2 regions of the Streptomyces sp. NPDC110618 genome follow, and region 1 is predicted to be linked to the other one. Evidence: riboswitches for the same ligand, from Rfam matches in the RefSeq annotation. Region 1 holds a riboswitch; the other holds the start of a gene.
What was found. Region 1 has a riboswitch for S-adenosylmethionine ahead of ACZ7L7_RS11115 (aminotransferase class V-fold PLP-dependent enzyme). Riboswitches for the same ligand answer to the same signal wherever they lie in the genome.

Region 1 (8,969 bases):
GCAGGGCCAGCTGATGTCGGAGGCGTTCAGCTCCACGCTGCACATCTCCTTCGACGTCCGTGGCGGTCTGCTCATCCGGCAGATCCACCACTGGGCCGCGCTGATCTTCCTCGCGGGCATGTTCGTGCACATGATGCGCGTCTTCTTCACCGGCGCGTTCCGCAAGCCGCGCGAGATCAACTGGGTCTTCGGCTTCCTGCTGTTCGTCCTCGGCATGTTCACCGGCTTCACCGGTTACTCGCTCCCCGACGACCTGCTCTCCGGAACCGGTGTCCGCTTCATGGAGGGCGCGGTCCTGTCCGTGCCGATCGTCGGCACCTACCTGGCGTTCTTCCTGTTCGGCGGGGAGTTCCCGGGCGGCGACTTCGTGGCGCGCTTCTACTCGGTCCACATCCTGCTGCTGCCGGGCATCATGCTCGGTCTGGTGGTCGGCCACCTGATCCTGGTCGTCTACCACAAGCACACGCAGTTCGCGGGTCCGGGCAAGACGAACAAGAACGTCGTCGGCATGCCGCTGCTGCCGGTCTACATGGCCAAGGCCGGAGGCTTCTTCTTCCTGGTCTTCGGTGTCATCGCGGTCATCTCGGCGATCGCCACGATCAACCCGATCTGGGCGCTCGGCCCGTACCGCCCGGACCAGGTGTCCACCGGCGCCCAGCCCGACTGGTACATGGGCTTCTCCGAGGGCCTGATCCGTGTCATGCCGGGCTGGGAGATCAACTTCTGGGGCCACACGCTCGTCCTGGGCGTGTTCATCCCGCTGATGATCTTCCCGCTGGTCCTGGTCGCGATCGCGGTCTACCCGTTCATCGAGTCCTGGGTCACCGGCGACAAGCGCGAGCACCACATCCTGGACCGCCCGCGTAACGCCCCGACCCGCACCGCCTTCGGTGTCGCCTGGATCACCTGGTACATGATCCTGCTGATCGGTGGTGGAAACGACCTGTGGGCCACCCACTTCCACCTGTCGATCAACTCGATCACCTGGTTCGTCCGGATCGCGTTCTTCGTCGGCCCGGTCCTCGCCTTCATCGTCACCAAGCGGATCTGCCTCGGCCTGCAGCGCCGGGACAAGGAGAAGGTGCTGCACGGACGCGAGTCCGGCATCATCAAGCGCCTGCCGCACGGTGAGTTCATCGAGGTGCACGAGCCGCTCAGCCAGGACGCGCTGCACACCCTCACCGCGCACGAGCAGTACAAGCCGGTCGAGATCGGCCCGACGGTCGACGAGAACGGCGTCGAGCGCAAGGTGAAGGGCACCGAGAAGCTGCGCGCCAAGCTCAGCAAGGCGTACTTCGGCGAGGAGTCCCAGATTCCGAAGCCGACCGTCGAGGAGTACAAGGAGATCACGAGCGGCCACGGCCACCACTGATCGCTGCGCTCGCCACGCGCGGTAGAAGGGCCCCCGTCCGGTGTTCGGACGGGGGCCCTTCTCCGTGCCCCCGGCTGGATAGGGTGGGAGCACAACCCCGTGTACCGGGGCGGACACTCTGCTACGACATTCAGGAGCGGCCTTATGAGCGCTGTGACCCCCGCTGGAGGCGACACCGCGGCGGGCCGCTCCTGGCCCCTGCTGCTGAACGGTCTGCTGGAGGGGCGGGACCTCGGCGCCGACGACACGGCCTGGGCGATGGACCTGATCATGCGGGGCGAGGCGACCGACGCGCAGATCGCCGGGTTCGTGGTGGCGCTGCGGGCCAAGGGCGAGACGGTGGAGGAGATCACCGGTTTCGTCCGCACGATGTACCAGCACGCGAACGTCATCGAGGTGTCCGGCGACACCGTCGACATCGTCGGCACGGGCGGCGACGGCGCCAAGACCGTCAACATCTCCACCATGTCCGCGATCGTGGTGGCCGGCGCGGGCGCCAAGGTCGTCAAGCACGGCAACCGGGCGGCCTCCTCCGCCTCCGGCTCCTCGGACGTGCTGGAGAAGCTCGGGGTCAATCTGGAACTGCCGGTGGCCCGGGTGCCCGAGGTGGCCGAGGAGGCCGGGATCACCTTCTGCTTCGCGGCCAAGTTCCACCCGGCGATGCGTCACGCGGGCGCCGCGCGCGGGCAGTTGGGCATCCGGACCGTCTTCAATGTGCTCGGCCCGCTCACCAACCCGGCCCGGGTGCGGGCGCAGGCGGTCGGCGTCGCCGATCCGCGGATGGCGCCGATCGTGGCGGGCGTGTTCGCCGAACGCGGCAACTCCTCGCTGGTGTTCCGCGGCGACGACGGCCTCGACGAGCTGACCACCACCTCGACCTCCCGGGTCTGGGTCGTCCGCGACGGCAAGGTCAGCGAGGAGACCTTCGACCCGCGCGAGGTCGGCATCGACCTCGTCCCGGTGGAGGCGCTGCGCGGCGCGGACGCCTCGTACAACGCCGATGTGGCCCGGCGCCTGCTGAACGGCGAGACGGGTCCCGTCCGGGACGCCGTCCTGCTCAACTCGGCCGCCGCCCTGGTGGCCCTGCACCCCACCGGGGAGCCGCTGACCGAGCAGATCCGCGCCGGTATGGCGAAGGCGGCGGAGTCGATCGACTCGGGGGCCGCCAAGCGGACCCTGGAGCGCTGGGTCGCCGCCAGCAACGCGTAGGCGCTTCGGCGTTCGACGTCCGCCGTCCCGCAATCCGGACTCGGGTTGCGGGACGGCGATCTTTTGCCCTAGGTTCCTGTACCAGGTCATGAGTGACAGTCATGAGGCCCCGGCCGACTGTCCGGCAACCCTCCGTCCGTGGCGGGGTGCCCCGGGTGAAGACCAGGTCGTAGGCAGCGAGGTCTACGGCAAGCGCGGACCCCTCTCGAAACCCAGGGGTCCTGGTCGTTCGAGGGAGTCTTCCGTGAGCAAGCGAATGCGATAGGGCCGCCGAGCCCCGCCTCCGCGTACCCCCTTTCCTTCCTTCTCTGCGCGCTGCGCTCTGCGCGCCGTCCTTTCACGGGAGCTTCGCCATGTCCGTCCTCACCGCTGCCTCCGCTCAGTCCGTTTGTGCCCAGCTGCCCGTTCTGGGGCGGGATGTCACCGTCCCGCTCGTCACCGGCGGCGAGGTCACCTACGCCGCGCTCGACTACGCCGCCAGCGCCCCCGCGCTGCAGCGCGTCTGGGACGACGTGGCCGCCTACGCGCCGTACTACGGCAGCGTTCACCGGGGCGCCGGGTACCTCTCGCAGCTCTCGACCGACCAGTTCGAGAACGCCCGGAAGACCGTCGCGGAGTTCCTCGACTGCCGTGCCGACGACCAGCTGGTCTTCACCCGGTCCACCACCGACTCGCTGAACCTGCTCGCCGCCGTGCTGCCGGCCGGCTGCCAGGTCTTCGTCTTCGAGACCGAGCACCACGCCTCGCTGCTGCCCTGGCAGGACGCCGAGGTCACCTACCTGGACGCGCCGCGCGCCCCCGAGCAGGCCGTGGCCACCCTGGAGCGCGCCCTCGCCGACCGCGACCCCCACGGACCGGCCCTGGTCTGCGTCACCGGTGCCTCCAACGTCACCGGCGAGCTGTGGCCGGTGCGGGAGCTGGCCGCCGCCGCGCACGCGCACGGCGCCCGGATCGTCCTCGACGCCGCCCAGCTCGCCCCGCATCACCCGGTCTCCGTCCAGGACCTCGACGTCGACTGGGTCGCCTTCTCCGGGCACAAGCTCTACGCGCCCTTCGGCTCCGGAGTGCTCGCGGGCCGCGCCGACTGGCTGCGCGAGGCCCGGCCGTACCTCGCGGGCGGCGGTGCCAGCCGCAAGGTGACCCGGCGTACGGACGGGGGAGTGGACGTCGAGTGGCACGAGAGCGCCGCGCGGCACGAGGCGGGCTCCCCGAACGTCATCGGCGCCTACTCCATCGCCTCGGCCTGCAAGGCCCTCACGGAGGCCGGGTTCGACACCCTGGTGGCCCGCGAGCGGTACCTGATCGAGAAGGTCCGCCAGGGGCTCGCGGACGTGCCGGAGGTCCGCTTCCTCTCCCTCTTCGGCGACGACGCCCCGCGCGTGGGTGTGCTGTCCTTCGTCGTCGAGGGCTGGAACAGCTCCCACTTCGCCGCCGCGCTCTCCGCCGAGTACGGCATCGGCGTCCGCGACGGCCTGTTCTGCGCCCACCCCCTGGTGCGCACCCTGCTCGGCAGCGACCCGCAGACCCTGGGCGAGTGCGGCGCCCCCGAGGCGGCCCCCGGCGAGAAGTCCCTCAACGCCATCCGCGTCAGCTTCGGCGCCGGCACCCCCGACGAACACGTGGACCGCTTCGTCACCGCGGCCCGCGAACTGGTCCGCGACGGCGCCAAGTGGAACTACCGCACCGAGGACGGGCGTTGCGTGCCGGCGGTCTGACCGACCCGCGCGCGGGGGGCGGCGCGGCTGCCCCCCGCCGTACGCCCTAGCCGTCCAGGCCGATCGAGAACGCGGCCTCCAGGTCGTGCTGGGAGTACGTCCTGAAGGCCACGTGGGTGTCCGTGCCCTCGACGCCGGGGATCTTGCTGATGCGGCCGGGGATGACCTCGGCGAGGTCCTCGTGCTCCTTGACCCGGACCATGGCGATCAGGTCGTAGGTGCCGGTGACGGAGAAGACCTCGCTCACGCTGTCCAGCGAAGCGATCTGCTCCGCGATCTCGGGGATCCGGTCCACGCTGGTCTTGATGAGGACGATCGCAGTGATCACGGCTGTTTCTCTCCCTGGGGGGCCGGCGTCGCAGGCGTCGGCCTCACTCTAGTCGTACGGCCGAACCGCACCCAGGCGAAGCCGCACCCCAGGCCGAAGCCCACGAGATGGGCCAGGTAGGCCACTCCGGGGCCGCTCGTGGCCTGTCCCGCCGCCAGCCACTGCAGGGCCGCCCAGAAGGGCAGCACGACCCACGCGGGGAAGCGCAGGGGCAGGAAGAGGAGGAAGGGCAGCAGACTGGTCACCCGGGCCCGCGGGAACAGCGCCAGGAAGGCGCCGAGCACCGCCGAGATCGCCCCGGACGCCCCGACCAGTGACTGTTCGGAGTCGGCGTTGGCGGCCGCGTAGCCGAGCAGGGCGAGATAGCCGCAGCCCAGGTAGAAGAGGAGGTACTGGAAGCGGCCCATGCGCTCCTCGGTCATCACGCCGAAGACGTAGAGGAAGAGCATGTTGCCCAGCAGGTGCACCCAGCTGCCGTGCACGAACAGCGCGGTCGCCGGGGTGAGCGCGGCCCGCGCCTCGCCCTCGAACAGCACCGCCGGGACCACCCCCCAGCGCCGGAAGTAGGCCCGCTGGGTCGCGATCAGCTCCTCCCCGGTGCCGTACCCCGGGTTCAGCCCCGAGGCGGGCCCCATCAGGAAGATCAGTGTGCACAGCCCGATCAGTGCGTAGGTGACCGGTGCGGACGGCATCCGCAGTCCTCTGGCCGTGCTGCTCCACTTGCTGATCATGAACACAGAGCATGACGTAAAGGGAGCAACTCTGACAGAGTGCCTCGCCGCCGTGGACAGCCGAGCGGCGAGTCGCGCACAGGCCGTAGGGTTACGAGCCATACACACCGGGATGCCGGTGGGTCACCGACACTGGAAGGAAAGAACGGTCGAGATGACGGTTCCCCTGCCGACCGCCACCACGCGGTGGCGCTGCACGCTCTGCGGCAACCTCACCCGCTTCGATGTGACGCGCTCGTCGAAGGTCGTCGAGTACGTCCACCTCGACCTCGCCGGTGAGCCCAAGGTCGAGGAGCGCGAGGTGGTCAGTGAGACCATCGAGTCGGTGCGCTGCCGCTGGTGCAACGCCGTGGACCAGGTGGAACTCGTGGACAGGCCGGGCGCCGGCTCCTGAGCGGGAGCGGGCCCCGTTCGGGTGATCCCCTCAGCCGGGGGATCCCGCACAGGTATTGGGGTGACGACGGATGGTGGAGACCGCAGGCGGGGGGCCGGGCGACGGCGCCGCTGAGGTGCTCGACCGTCCGTTGCCCGACGGCGTGCGCAAGCGGGTCGTCCAGATCGTCTCGGACGGTTTCGGCCAGTTGACGATCGGCGAACTGCCCGCACAGCTGCGGCAGTACGCCCGGTTCGCCCCGAACCGCCGCGCCAAGTTCGCCGGGAACGCGATGGCCGCCGCCCTGGAGACCGATCCGCTCTTCCGCCAGCGGATCGGGGAGAAGCTCAGAGAGGCGCAGCCGGAACTCGCCGGCGCCCTGGACTCCGGCTCGCCGCCCCCGGCCGCGGACCCGCTCGATGTGGCGGCCGCGGCCTATGTGCTGCGGCCCACCGACTGGGTGAAGCTGGTTACCGCGGCCGGCGAGGAGGCCCAGCGGGCGGACGCCGAGCGCGCCGACGAGGAGAGCCGGGCCGAGCTGGAGCGGCTGCGCGCCGAACTCGCCCAGGCGCGGGAGCAGGTCCGCACCGAGACCGAACGGCTGCGCACCGAGCTGGACGCGGCCAAGAAGGAAGCCGAATCGCTTCACCGCAAACTGCGCGCCGCCCAGAGCGACGTCAAGCGCGGTGAGGCGGCGCTGCGCAAGGCGCACGGCGAGATCGAGGCGGTGCGCGCCGAGGCGCAGGGGCAGGTGTCGGCGGCCGAGAGCGAGACCCGGCGGCTGAAGTCCCGGCTCGGGGAGGCCGAGGCCGCTCTGGAGGCCACCCGCAGAGCGGCGCGGGAGGGCCGCAGCGTGGAGGACATGCGGGTACGGCTGCTGCTGGACACCCTCCTGGACGCCACTCAAGGGCTGCGCCGGGAGCTGGCGTTGCCACCGGTGTCGGTGCGTCCGGCGGAGACCGTGGACGCGGTCGAACCGGGACGTATGACCCCGAAGGACATCGCCGCCCGCGCGCTGTCCGAGCACGATCCGGCCATCCTCGACCAGTTGCTCGCCCTGCCCCAGGCGCATCTGGTGGTCGACGGCTACAACGTCACCAAGACCGGCTATCCCCAGATGCCGCTGGAGAAGCAGCGGCTCAGACTCCTCGGCCAGCTCTCCCAGCTCGCCGCGCAGACCGGCGCCGAGGTGACCTGTGTCTTCGACGGGGCGGAGCTGGCCGCGCCGGTGCTGCTGGCGCCGCCGCGCGGGGTGCGGGTGCTGTTCTCCAAGCCCGGGGTGACGGCGGACGAGCTGATCCGCCAGCTGGTGCGGGCGGAGCCGCCGGGGCGTCCGGTCATCGTCGTCTCGACCGATCGCGAGGTGGCCGACGGCATCGCCAAGGCGGGCGCCCGGCCGGTGGCTTCTGCGGTGCTTCTGAAGCGACTGTCCTGAAGGTCAACGTAGAGCGGTAATGCCCGAATTGGCGGGTGTGTCACGCAACCCAGCGTCAAGTGGCTATCACGGCACGTGGGTTGAAGGTAAAGAATCCGGGCTAAGGGCGGGATAAATCGCCCAGGGATTTGAACTCATCACAGCGGTATCACTAGGGTCTGCCTTCGAACCTTCGATCGGAAGATCACTGAGAAGAAGGAGTTCGCCTCCGTGGCGTCCCACCGTCGACCCAAGCAGCCGAGCCGCGCACGTGTGACCGTGCTGACCACCGCCGCTGCCGCCGCCGTGGCCATCAGCTCTCAGGCGGCCAACGCCGCGCCCAGCGAGAAGCCGAGCAAGGACGAGGTCAAGGCCAAGGTCGACAAGCTCTACGAGGAGGCCGAGCAGGCCACCGAGAAGTACAACGGGGCCAAGGAGAAGCAGGAGAAGCTCCAGAAGGAGATCTCCACCATCCAGGACAACGTCGCGCGCGGTCAGGAAGACCTGAACGACATGCGTGACTCCATAGGCCTGGCGGCGGCCGCGCAGTACCGCACCGGCTCCATCGACTCCTCGGTCCAGCTGTTCCTCTCCGCGGACCCGGACGACTACCTCGACAAGGCCTCCACGCTCGACCAGTTGAGCAGCCAGCAGGTCGAGCAGCTGAAGAAGATCCAGGACAAGCAGCGCGAACTCGCCCAGGACCGCGCCGAGGCCACCGAGAAGCTCAAGGACCTGGCCTCCACCCGGACCGAACTGGGCAAGAAGAAGAAGGAAGTCCAGGACAAGCTCGCCGAGGCGCAGAAGCTCCTGAACTCCCTCACCGCCGAGGAGAAGGCCGCCCTCGCCAAGGAGGAGGCGCGCGCCACCCGGTCCTCCGCCGACCGTGTCGACCTCGGCAACTCCGCGCAGGGCTCCGGCCGGGCGATGGCCGCCTTCCAGGCCGCGCAGAGCAAGATCGGCTCGCCCTACGTGTACGGCGCCTCCGGCCCGTCCTCCTTCGACTGCTCGGGCCTGACCTCCTGGGCCTTCGCCCAGGCCGGCGTCGGCATCCCGCGCACCTCGCAGGCGCAGGCCAACGCCGGTACCCGGATCTACAGCCAGTCCGACCTCAAGGTCGGCGACCTGGTCATCTTCTACGGCGACCTGCACCACGTCGGCTTCTACGCGGGCAACGGCCAGGTGCTGCACGCCCCGCGCACCGGCGCGGTCGTGCGCTACGAGTCGATCAACAACATGCCGTTCCAGTTCGGCGTCCGGATCTGACCCTTCCAAGATCAGGACACGGTGCCGCCCGTTCGGGCGAATCGCACCGACCGGAACTGACCCCGCGCCCCGCCCATGACCTGCGTCATAGGCGGGGCGTCACCGTTTGTGGCCACGGCGGTCGTTGGTCGGTGCCCTGTCGCGGGGCTACTGTCTGCCGCGTTTCCCCCTCGCCGGGGAACGGTCCTTGTCCGCCAGCGGAAGGGGTGCGGCTTCCTGTGGGGTCCCATCGTCGCCTTGTACCGTCCGGGTTCGACCGCGGCGCGAGCGCCGCGCTCTGTGTCATCTCAGCGGCGGCCGCCGCGCTGGGCGTCCTGCCGGCCTCGGCGGCGCCGCACGACGACACCCGGTCCGAGGTGGACCGCCTCTACGAGGAGGCGGAGAAAGCCACCGAGGCGTACAACAAGGCCGATGAACGCGCCGACTCGCTGCGCAGGCAGGTCAGCACCGCGCGGGACCGGATCGCCCGCCAGCAGGAGCGCATCAACTCCATGCGGGAGTCACTGGGTTCGCTGGCCGGGGCGCAGTACCGCTCCGGCGGCATCGATCCGTCACTCGCGC
Region 2 (8,969 bases), on a different contig from region 1:
GGTCGCCGCCGTAGGCGTCGGTGCGGCGGTTGGTACCCGCCCACAGGAACTGGTCGATCAGATAACCGTGCGCGCCGTGCAGCTCCACGCCGTCGAAGCCGATGCGCTCCGCGGCGGCGGCCGCCTCGGCGAACGCGGCGATGACGTCGTCCAGGTCCTGCCGGGTCATCGCCTTCCCGGTGGGCTCGTCGGCGCCGATGCGCAGCCCGGACGGGCCGACGGCGGGGGCCTCGGGGAACGGCGGCTGGCCCTGCTCGCGCACCATGCCGATGTGCCACAGCTGCGGGACGATCGTGCCGCCCGCCGCGTGCACCGCGTCGGCGACCTTCGTCCACCCGGCGAGCTGCTCCGCTCCGTGGAACCGGGGCACCCGGTCGCTCTGCCCGGCGGAGTCGTGTCCGACGTACGTGCCCTCGGTGACGATCAGGCCGACCCCGGCCGCGGCCCGGCGGGCGTAGTACGACACGACGTCCTCACCGGGGATGCCGCCCGGGGAGAACATGCGGGTCATCGGCGCCATCACGATGCGGTTGGGGACGGTCAGGCCGTTGATCGAGGTCGGGCGGGAGAGGATCTCGGCGGCGCGAGTGGCGGCCTCGGATGCGGTGACGGTCACGTGGGGGCTCCTTGGGGGGTACCGGAAGGTATGTGCGCGTGCATCAAATGCTCTTCAGCGTCAACCCGCCGGGCCCCGCGGCCCATTCCCCCTCTCCCCGGTCCCGGATGTGACCCCGGACACGCCCGAGGGCGGCACCCCCTGCGAACAGGGAGTGCCGCCCTCGGCAAGGACGTGGATCAACCAGGGGTTGGTCAGAAGTCCATGTCACCGCCCGGCATGCCGCCCGGAGCGGCCGCGGCGGCCTTCTCCGGCTTGTCGGCGATGACGGCCTCGGTGGTGAGGAACAGCGCGGCGATGGAGGCGGCGTTCTGCAGCGCGGAACGGGTCACCTTCGCCGGGTCGATGATGCCCTCGGCGATCATGTCGACGTACTCGCCGGTCGCGGCGTTCAGACCGTGGCCGACCTGCAGACCGCGGACCTTCTCCACGACGACGCCGCCCTCAAGACCACCGTTGACGGCGATCTGCTTCAGCGGGGCCTCCAGCGCGAGCTTCACGGCGTTGGCGCCGGTCGCCTCGTCACCCTCAAGCTCCAGCTTCTCGAAGACCTGCGAGGCCTGCAGCAGGGCCACGCCACCACCGGCGACGATGCCCTCCTCGACGGCGGCCTTGGCGTTGCGCACCGCGTCCTCGATGCGGTGCTTGCGCTCCTTGAGCTCCACCTCGGTGGCGGCACCGGCCTTGATGACGGCCACGCCGCCCGCGAGCTTGGCCAGGCGCTCCTGGAGCTTCTCGCGGTCGTAGTCGGAGTCGCTGTTCTCGATCTCGGCGCGGATCTGGTTGACCCGGCCCTGGACCTGCTCGGAGGAGCCGGCACCGTCGACGATGGTGGTCTCGTCCTTGGTGATGACGACCTTGCGGGCCTTGCCCAGGAGGTCGAGGGTCGTGTTCTCCAGCTTGAGACCGACCTCCTCGGAGATGACCTCGCCGCCGGTGAGGATGGCGATGTCGTTCAGCATCGCCTTGCGGCGGTCACCGAAGCCCGGGGCCTTGACGGCGACGGACTTGAAGGTGCCGCGGATCTTGTTGACGACCAGGGTCGACAGGGCCTCGCCCTCGACGTCCTCGGCGATGATCAGCAGCGGCTTGCCCGACTGCATGACCTTCTCCAGCAGCGGGAGCAGGTCCTTGACCGCGGAGATCTTGGAGTTGGCGATCAGGATGTACGGGTCGTCGAGGACGGCCTCCATACGCTCCATGTCGGTGGCGAAGTACGCCGAGATGTAGCCCTTGTCGAAGCGCATACCCTCGGTGAGCTCCAGCTCCAGACCGAAGGTCTGGGACTCCTCGACGGTGATGACGCCTTCCTTGCCGACCTTGTCCATGGCCTCGGCGATCAGCTCGCCGATCTGGGTGTCAGCGGCGGAGATGGAGGCCGTGGAAGCGATCTGCTCCTTGGTCTCGACATCCTTGGCCTGCTCCAGCAGGGCGGCGGAGACGGCCTCGACGGCCTTCTCGATACCGCGCTTCAGGGCCATGGGGTTGGCACCGGCGGCGACGTTGCGCAGACCCTCGCGGACCAGTGCCTGGGCGAGAACGGTCGCGGTGGTCGTACCGTCACCGGCGACGTCGTCCGTCTTCTTGGCGACTTCCTTGACCAGCTCGGCGCCGATCTTCTCGTACGGGTCCTCGAGCTCGATCTCCTTGGCGATGGAGACACCATCGTTGGTGATCGTGGGGGCGCCCCACTTCTTCTCGAGGACGACGTTGCGGCCCTTGGGGCCGAGCGTCACCTTCACGGCGTCCGCGAGCTGGTTCATGCCGCGCTCGAGGCCGCGCCGCGCCTCCTCGTCGAACGCGATGATCTTGGCCATGTGAAGTGGTCCCTCCAGGACTGGGGGTGATTCCTTCGGACCGCGCCCGCGCCCGCGACGGACGGCCTGCCTGCCTCGTGGTTCCTTGCCCCACCCGGCCTGCGGCCTCACCGACCCGGTCCTTCTTTGTCACTCTCACCTTCAGAGTGCTAACGCCAATGATTAGCACTCGACCCCTGCGAGTGCAAGCGGCTCCCAGGGATCGGGCGGGGTGCGCCGAGGGTGTTCCGGCAGCCCGGAGGGCACGCGGAAGGGCCCGCACCCAGGGGGTTGGGTCCCCTGGGCACGGGCCCTTCTGCAGAAGACTCGCTTGCGGTTCGTTGGTCGCGCGTTCAGGCAGTGACGCGAACCATGTCGGCCTGCGGGCCCTTCTGGCCCTGCGAGATCTCGAACTCGACCCGCTGGCCCTCTTCCAGGGTGCGGTAACCGTCCATCTGGATCGCGCTGTAGTGGACGAAAACATCCGCACCACCGTCGACCGCGATGAAGCCGTACCCCTTCTCCGCGTTGAACCACTTGACGGTGCCCTGAGCCATGCCTAACTCCCCTATTACTGGCCCTTGCACAGATCCACACTTCGCGGACCCGGGTCAGACCTCACCCCCCAGTCGTTGGGGGCGTGCGCCGGAACGCGTCGACCGCGGCTGAATGTATCTGTCCAACTGCCGTCTGCAACAGGTCAATCGGACGAGAATTCTGGACGCACCCGGTCCGGAATGTAGTAAGAATTCGCCCGAATTCAGGGCAAGTCGGGCCCCATAGAAGGCGCGAAAGGCGCAAAAGACACGCATACTTTGGCTACTTCTTGTCGCATGCCGAGTGCGCGTTCATATGCGTCCGGCATGCAAAGAGGAGCGCGTTCCCCAACTCTACCGCGCCTAACCATGCAGAATTGCCCCCTCCGTTTCTCTTACGGAGAGGGCAATTCGGTGAACTCTCTGTGACGCACCTTACCGACGGTAATGATCAGCCGCCGGCGACGGCCGGAATGATGGAGACCCCGGCGCCGTCGGGGGTCGCCGTCTCCAGGCCCTGCTCGAAGCGGACGTCGTCGTCGTTGACGTACACGTTGACGAAGCGGCGCAGCTTGCCCTGGTCGTCCAGGACGCGCGCGGCGATGCCGGTGTGGTTCTTCTCCAGGTCGGCGATGACCTCGGCGAGGGTCGCGCCCTCGGCCGTCACCTCGGCGGCGCCACCGGTGTAGGTGCGCAGGATCGTGGGGATGCGGACGTTGACGCTCATGATGCGAGGCCAGCCTCTCGGAAGGAGTCGAGGTTCGGGCGGATGGTCGCGGTCAGGCCGGTGCCGGCCACCGCGTCCAGGGTCTTCAGGCCGTCGCCGGTGTTGAGCACGACGGTCGTCTTGGTGGGGTCGAGGACGCCGTTCTCGATGAGCTTCTTGGTGACGCCGACCGTCACGCCGCCCGCGGTCTCGGCGAAGATGCCCTCGGTCCGGGCCAGGATCTTGATGGCGTCGACGACCTGCTCGTCGGTCACGTCCTCCACCGCGCCACCGGTGCGGCGGGCGATGTCCAGCACGTACGGGCCGTCCGCCGGGTTACCGATGGCCAGCGACTTGGCGATGGTGTTCGGCTTCTGCGGGCGGACCACGTCGTGGCCCGCCTTGAAGGCCACCGACACCGGCGAGCAGCCCTCGGCCTGCGCGCCGAAGATCTTGTACGGCCTGTCCTCGACCAGCCCGAGCTTGATCAGCTCCTGCAGACCCTTGTCGATCTTGGTCAGCTGGGAGCCGGAGGCGATCGGCACCACGATCTGGTCGGGCAGCCGCCAGCCGAGCTGCTCGCAGATCTCGTACGCGAGGGTCTTGGACCCTTCCGCGTAGTACGGCCGCAGGTTGACGTTGACGAAGCCCCAGCCCTCGCCGGCCGGGTCGCCGATCAGCTCGGAGCAGAAGCGGTTCACATCGTCGTAGTTGCCCTCGATGCCGACCAGCTCACCGCCGTAGACGGCGGCCATGACGACCTTGCCCTGCTCCAGGTCGTGCGGGATGAACACGCAGGAGCGGAGGCCGGCCCGGGCCGCGGCGGCGCCGACGGCGCCGGCCAGGTTGCCGGTGGAGGAGCAGGACAGGGTGGTGAAGCCGAAGGCGCGGGCGGCCTCCAGGGCCTGGGCGACGACGCGGTCCTTGAAGGAGTGCGTCGGGTTACCGGAGTCGTCCTTCACATACAAACCGCCGGTCACGCCGAGGGTACGGGCCAGGTTGTCGGCCTTGACGAGCTTGGTCCAGCCGGGGTTGAGGTTCGGCTTGTCGGCCACGTCCGCGGGGACGGGCAGCAGCGGCGCGTAGCGCCAGATGTTCGCGGGTCCCGCCTCGATGCGCTTGCGGAGCTCCTCGGTGTCGTAGGACGAGAAGTCGTAGGCGATCTCCAGCGGGCCGAAACACTCCTCGCACGCGAAGACCGGGCCGAGGGGGACGCGGTGACCGCATTCGCGGCAGCTCAGGGCGGCGGCGGGTCCGAGGTCGACGGGGGTAGTACCGGTGCTTGCGGCAGTCTGCACAGCCATGTGAGGCGAGGCCCTTTCTCCTCATCTTCCTCACGACGCATCTCGCCGTGAGACGGATTTGGCACCTTCCCTAGCCGGGAGCCTCGCGTGAACGAGAGCCGACTGGAGGGTTGCCGGGGCTTCATCGGGCCGTATCCCTCTGCCCCTCTGGATGAGCGGTATGAAGTTGTGAACGTCGGGCCATCCCGGACATGCGATGGTCATCCGCGTTGTTCAAGACTGTAACCGACGACCTGGACAGTTGAGATAGTCGTCCGAACCGCGAGACGAGCCCATCCACAAGCCGCATCCGCGGCCGGCCCGAAGGAGCCGCGCACTGTGCTGAACGAAGTCGAGCGCTGGCTGACCGAGCGCTCCTGGTCGGTGACCGATCGACCGCTCCATCAGATTCTGGCGGCCAAGCAGCGCACCGGCCAGACGGTCAGTGTCGTCCTGCCCGCGCTCAACGAGGAGGAGACGGTCGGCGACATCGTCGCCGTGATCCGGCACGACCTGATGCAGCAGGTGCCGCTGGTCGACGAGATCGTGGTCGTCGACTCCGGTTCGACCGACCGCACCTCCGAGGTCGCGGCGGCGGCCGGCGCGACGGTGGTGCACCGGGACGAGATCCTGCCGCGCATCCCGACCGTGCCCGGCAAGGGCGAGGTGCTGTGGCGGTCGCTGCTGGTCACCCGCGGTGACATCGTCTGCTTCATCGACGCGGACCTGAAGGAGTTCTCCTCGGACTTCGTCTCCGGCATCGTCGGCCCGCTGCTCACCGACCCCGGCGTCGACCTGGTCAAGGCGATGTACGACCGTCCGCTGGGCGGCGCCGCCGGGCAGGGCGGCCGGGTCACCGAGCTGATGGCACGCCCGCTGCTGAACATGCACTGGCCGCAGCTCGCGGGGTTCGTGCAGCCGCTGGGCGGGGAGTACGCGGCCCGGCGCACCCTGCTGGAGCAGCTGCCGTTCCCGGTCGGCTACGGCGTGGAGCTGGGCATGCTGGTGGACGCGCTGCACCTGGTGGGCCTGGACGCGCTGGCCCAGGTGGACGTCGGAGTGCGCAAGCACCGGCACCAGGACGGGCAGGCGCTCGGCCGGATGTCGGCGGCGATCTACCGCACGGCGCAGCTCCGGCTGGCGCGCGGGCATCTGGTGCGGCCCTCGCTGATCCAGTTCGAGCGCGGTGAGGACGGGTTCGAGCCGCGGACGTACTCGGTGGACACCGAGGAGCGGCCGCCGATGGTGGAGATCGCGGAGTACGCCTCGCGGAAGGTGGCGTGAACGCAGCGCGCCCGCCGCGCGGTGGCGGCGTGATACTCGTCCCGTCCGGCGGCTCGTACGTTTGAGCGTTTACGGCACGGGCTAGGTTGGAGCACATGGCTTCCACGCATGTGTCCCCCGCCCGAGGAGCCGCCCAGGTGCTGGTCGCGTCGAACCGCGGGCCGGTCTCCTACGCCGTCCAGGAGGACGGTTCGCTGCGCGCCAAACGGGGCGGCGGCGGGCTGGTCTCGGGTCTGTCGGCCATCGGGCCGGACGCGGGCGCGCTGTGGGTGTGCTCGGCGCTGTCCGACGGCGACCGGGAGGCGGTGGCCCGCGGTGTCGGCGAGGACGGCGTGCGGATGCTGCCGATCCCGGCTCAGGTGCACGCGGACGCGTACAACGGGGTCGCGAACTCGGTGCTGTGGTTCGTGCACCACATGCTGTACCAGACCCCGCTGGAGCCGGTCTTCGACGCCGATTTCTGGCGGCAGTGGGAGAACTACGGCCGCTACAACCGCGCCTTCGCCGAGGCGCTGGCCGACGAGGCGGCCGAGGGGGCGGCGGTCCTGGTGCAGGACTACCACCTGACGCTGGTGCCGGGCCTGCTCCGCAAGCTCCGGCCCGACCTGCGCATCGGCCACTTCTCGCACACGCCGTGGGCGCCGGTGGACTACTTCCGGCTGCTGCCCGACCGGGTGGCGACGGAGGTCCTGGAGGGCATGCTCGGCGCGGACCGGCTCGGCTTCCTCACCCAGCGCTGGGCGGACGCGTTCACGGCCTGCGCCACACAGCTGGCGGGCGGCCTCGGCGACACGGAGGTCGGCGTGCACGGCCTGGGCGCGGACGCGGAGTTCCTGCGGGCGCGGTCCCACGAGCCGGACGTCGAGGAGCGGATCGTGGCCCTGCGCGCGGAGATCGGCCCGGCGCCGTCCGGCGAACCGCGCCGCACGATCGTCCGGGTGGACCGCACGGAACTGTCGAAGAACATCGTCCGGGGCCTCCTGGCCTACCGCCAACTGCTCGCCGACCACCCCGAGTGGCACGAGCGCGTGGCGCACGTGGCCTTCGCCTACCCCTCCCGCCAGGACCTCGCGGTCTACCGCGACTACACGGCGGAGGTCCAGCGGGTGGCCGACGCGATCAACGCCGAGTACGGCACCCCGACCTGGACCCCGGTGGTCCTCCATGTGAAGGACGACTTCGCCCGCTCCCTGGCGGCCTACCGCATCGCCGACGTGGCCCTGGTCAACCCGGTCCGCGACGGCATGAACCTGGTCGCCAAGGAGGTCCCGATCGTCTCGGACGAGGGCAGCGCCCTGGTCCTGTCCCGCGAGGCGGGCGCGTACGAGGAGCTCGGCGAGGACGCCCTGGTGGTCAACCCGTACGACATCCTGGACACGGCGGAAGCCCTCCACACGGCCCTGGTCATGCCCCAGCACGAGCGCGTGGAACGCAGCAAGCGCCTGTCGGCGGCAGCCACGGCCCTGCCCCCAAAGCAGTGGTTCCTGGACCAGCTGCACGCACTGACGAACTGAGCCACCCGAGCCCTCGCCGGGCCGCGCATACGGCCCGAAGCCCCGCACGGGCCCTGGGCCCCGCCACGCCCACCGCGCCACGACGAGCACCCGTCCGCGGCCGGGGTCCCCCCTCCCGGGCCAGGGCCGGCAGTCCTACGCGCGCGGCGCCCACCCAGACAGGCGGCGCTACCCAACCCACATAGCTGCGGGCAGTCGTGCCGCTGGGGCGGCACGGGTGGGCTGCGGGTCCCCCCTCCTGGGGGAGGCACCCTGCGCGCGCGGGCAAGCGCACCCACCCCCACGGCGCCCCCGCACAGCCGTCGGCCCATGCCGCCGGTCGGCGCCGACGCCGCGGGGCGGTGTTGGCCCAAGGCACGGCGCCCTCAGGCCCCGCCCGCCAGACCGCGGCCCGGCGCGACGCCACCGCGTTGCCCGGTGAGGTCGTCGGCCCCGAAGCCTCCTGGGGCGGTAGCCGCTCGCCCCTACAGCGCCTCCGCCAGCGTCCGCAGCAACCCCGCCACCGCCTCCGGCCCCGGCACCACCAGGTCCGCCTTCTTCGCCAGGTCCGGGACCTCGTCGCTGCCGCTGCAGACCAGCAGGCCGGGGGTGCCCTCCGCGCGGAGTTCCTCCACCGCGGCGTAGGCCGGGAGGTCGCCCAGGTCGTCCCCGGCGTAGAGGACCGAACCGGCACCGGCCTCGCGGACGTAGTCGCGCAGGGCCACACCCTTGTCCATGCCCGGCGGGCGGAGTTCCAGGACCAGGCGGCCCGGTTCGACGATCAGGCCGTGGCGGGCGGCGAGGTCGCCCAGGGGCCCGCGCAGGGCTTCGAACGCGGCCTGCGGATCGGCGGCGCGCCGGGTGTGCACGGCGACCGCGCGGCCCTTCTCCTCGATCCAGGTGCCCTGCCAGGCGCCGACGCCGTCGAGGACCCCGGGCAGTTCGGCGCGGGCGGCGGCCACGCCGGGGTCGGGCGCGGGGGCGGTGACCGTACCGGTGACGGCGTCCCAGCGCTCGGCGCCGTAATGGCCGAGGACCACGAGGTGCGACAGGCCGGGAACGCCCGCGAACCCGCCGTAGCGGACCGCGACGCCCGCCGGGCGGCCGGTGACCACCACGACGGAGGCCACCTTCGGCGCGAGCGCGGCGAGCGCGGGCACCGCGTCGGGGTGGGCCCGGGCCTGTTCGGGGTCCGGCACGATCGGCGCGAGCGTCCCGTCGAAGTCGAGCGCGATCACCGCCCGCCCCGGATCGG

Region 2: linked by a shared signal. The riboswitch ahead of thrC (threonine synthase) and the one ahead of ACZ7L7_RS11115 (aminotransferase class V-fold PLP-dependent enzyme) in region 1 are both predicted to bind S-adenosylmethionine.

The regions. Positions count from the first base shown of each region.
Region 1 is NZ_JBVKBN010000005.1:5,648-14,616, forward strand. It holds gene qcrB (cytochrome bc1 complex cytochrome b subunit) at 1-1,372, shown strand, start outside; gene trpD (anthranilate phosphoribosyltransferase) at 1,517-2,581, shown strand; SAM riboswitch class IV at 2,666-2,782, shown strand; gene ACZ7L7_RS11115 (aminotransferase class V-fold PLP-dependent enzyme) at 2,935-4,296, shown strand; gene ACZ7L7_RS11120 (Lrp/AsnC family transcriptional regulator) at 4,343-4,624, opposite strand; gene ACZ7L7_RS11125 (rhomboid family intramembrane serine protease) at 4,621-5,355, opposite strand; gene ACZ7L7_RS11130 (hypothetical protein) at 5,510-5,749, shown strand; gene ACZ7L7_RS11135 (NYN domain-containing protein) at 5,820-7,163, shown strand; gene ACZ7L7_RS11140 (NlpC/P60 family protein) at 7,374-8,408, shown strand; gene ACZ7L7_RS11145 (C40 family peptidase) at 8,627-8,969, shown strand, end outside.
Region 2 is NZ_JBVKBN010000018.1:20,386-29,354, forward strand. It holds gene ACZ7L7_RS27150 (NADH:flavin oxidoreductase) at 1-616, opposite strand, end outside; gene groL (chaperonin GroEL) at 811-2,433, opposite strand; gene ACZ7L7_RS27160 (cold-shock protein) at 2,766-2,969, opposite strand; gene ACZ7L7_RS27165 (MoaD/ThiS family protein) at 3,400-3,675, opposite strand; gene thrC (threonine synthase) at 3,672-4,958, opposite strand; SAM riboswitch class I at 4,977-5,116, opposite strand; gene ACZ7L7_RS27175 (glucosyl-3-phosphoglycerate synthase) at 5,277-6,221, shown strand; gene ACZ7L7_RS27180 (alpha,alpha-trehalose-phosphate synthase (UDP-forming)) at 6,317-7,735, shown strand; gene otsB (trehalose-phosphatase) at 8,200-8,969, opposite strand, start outside.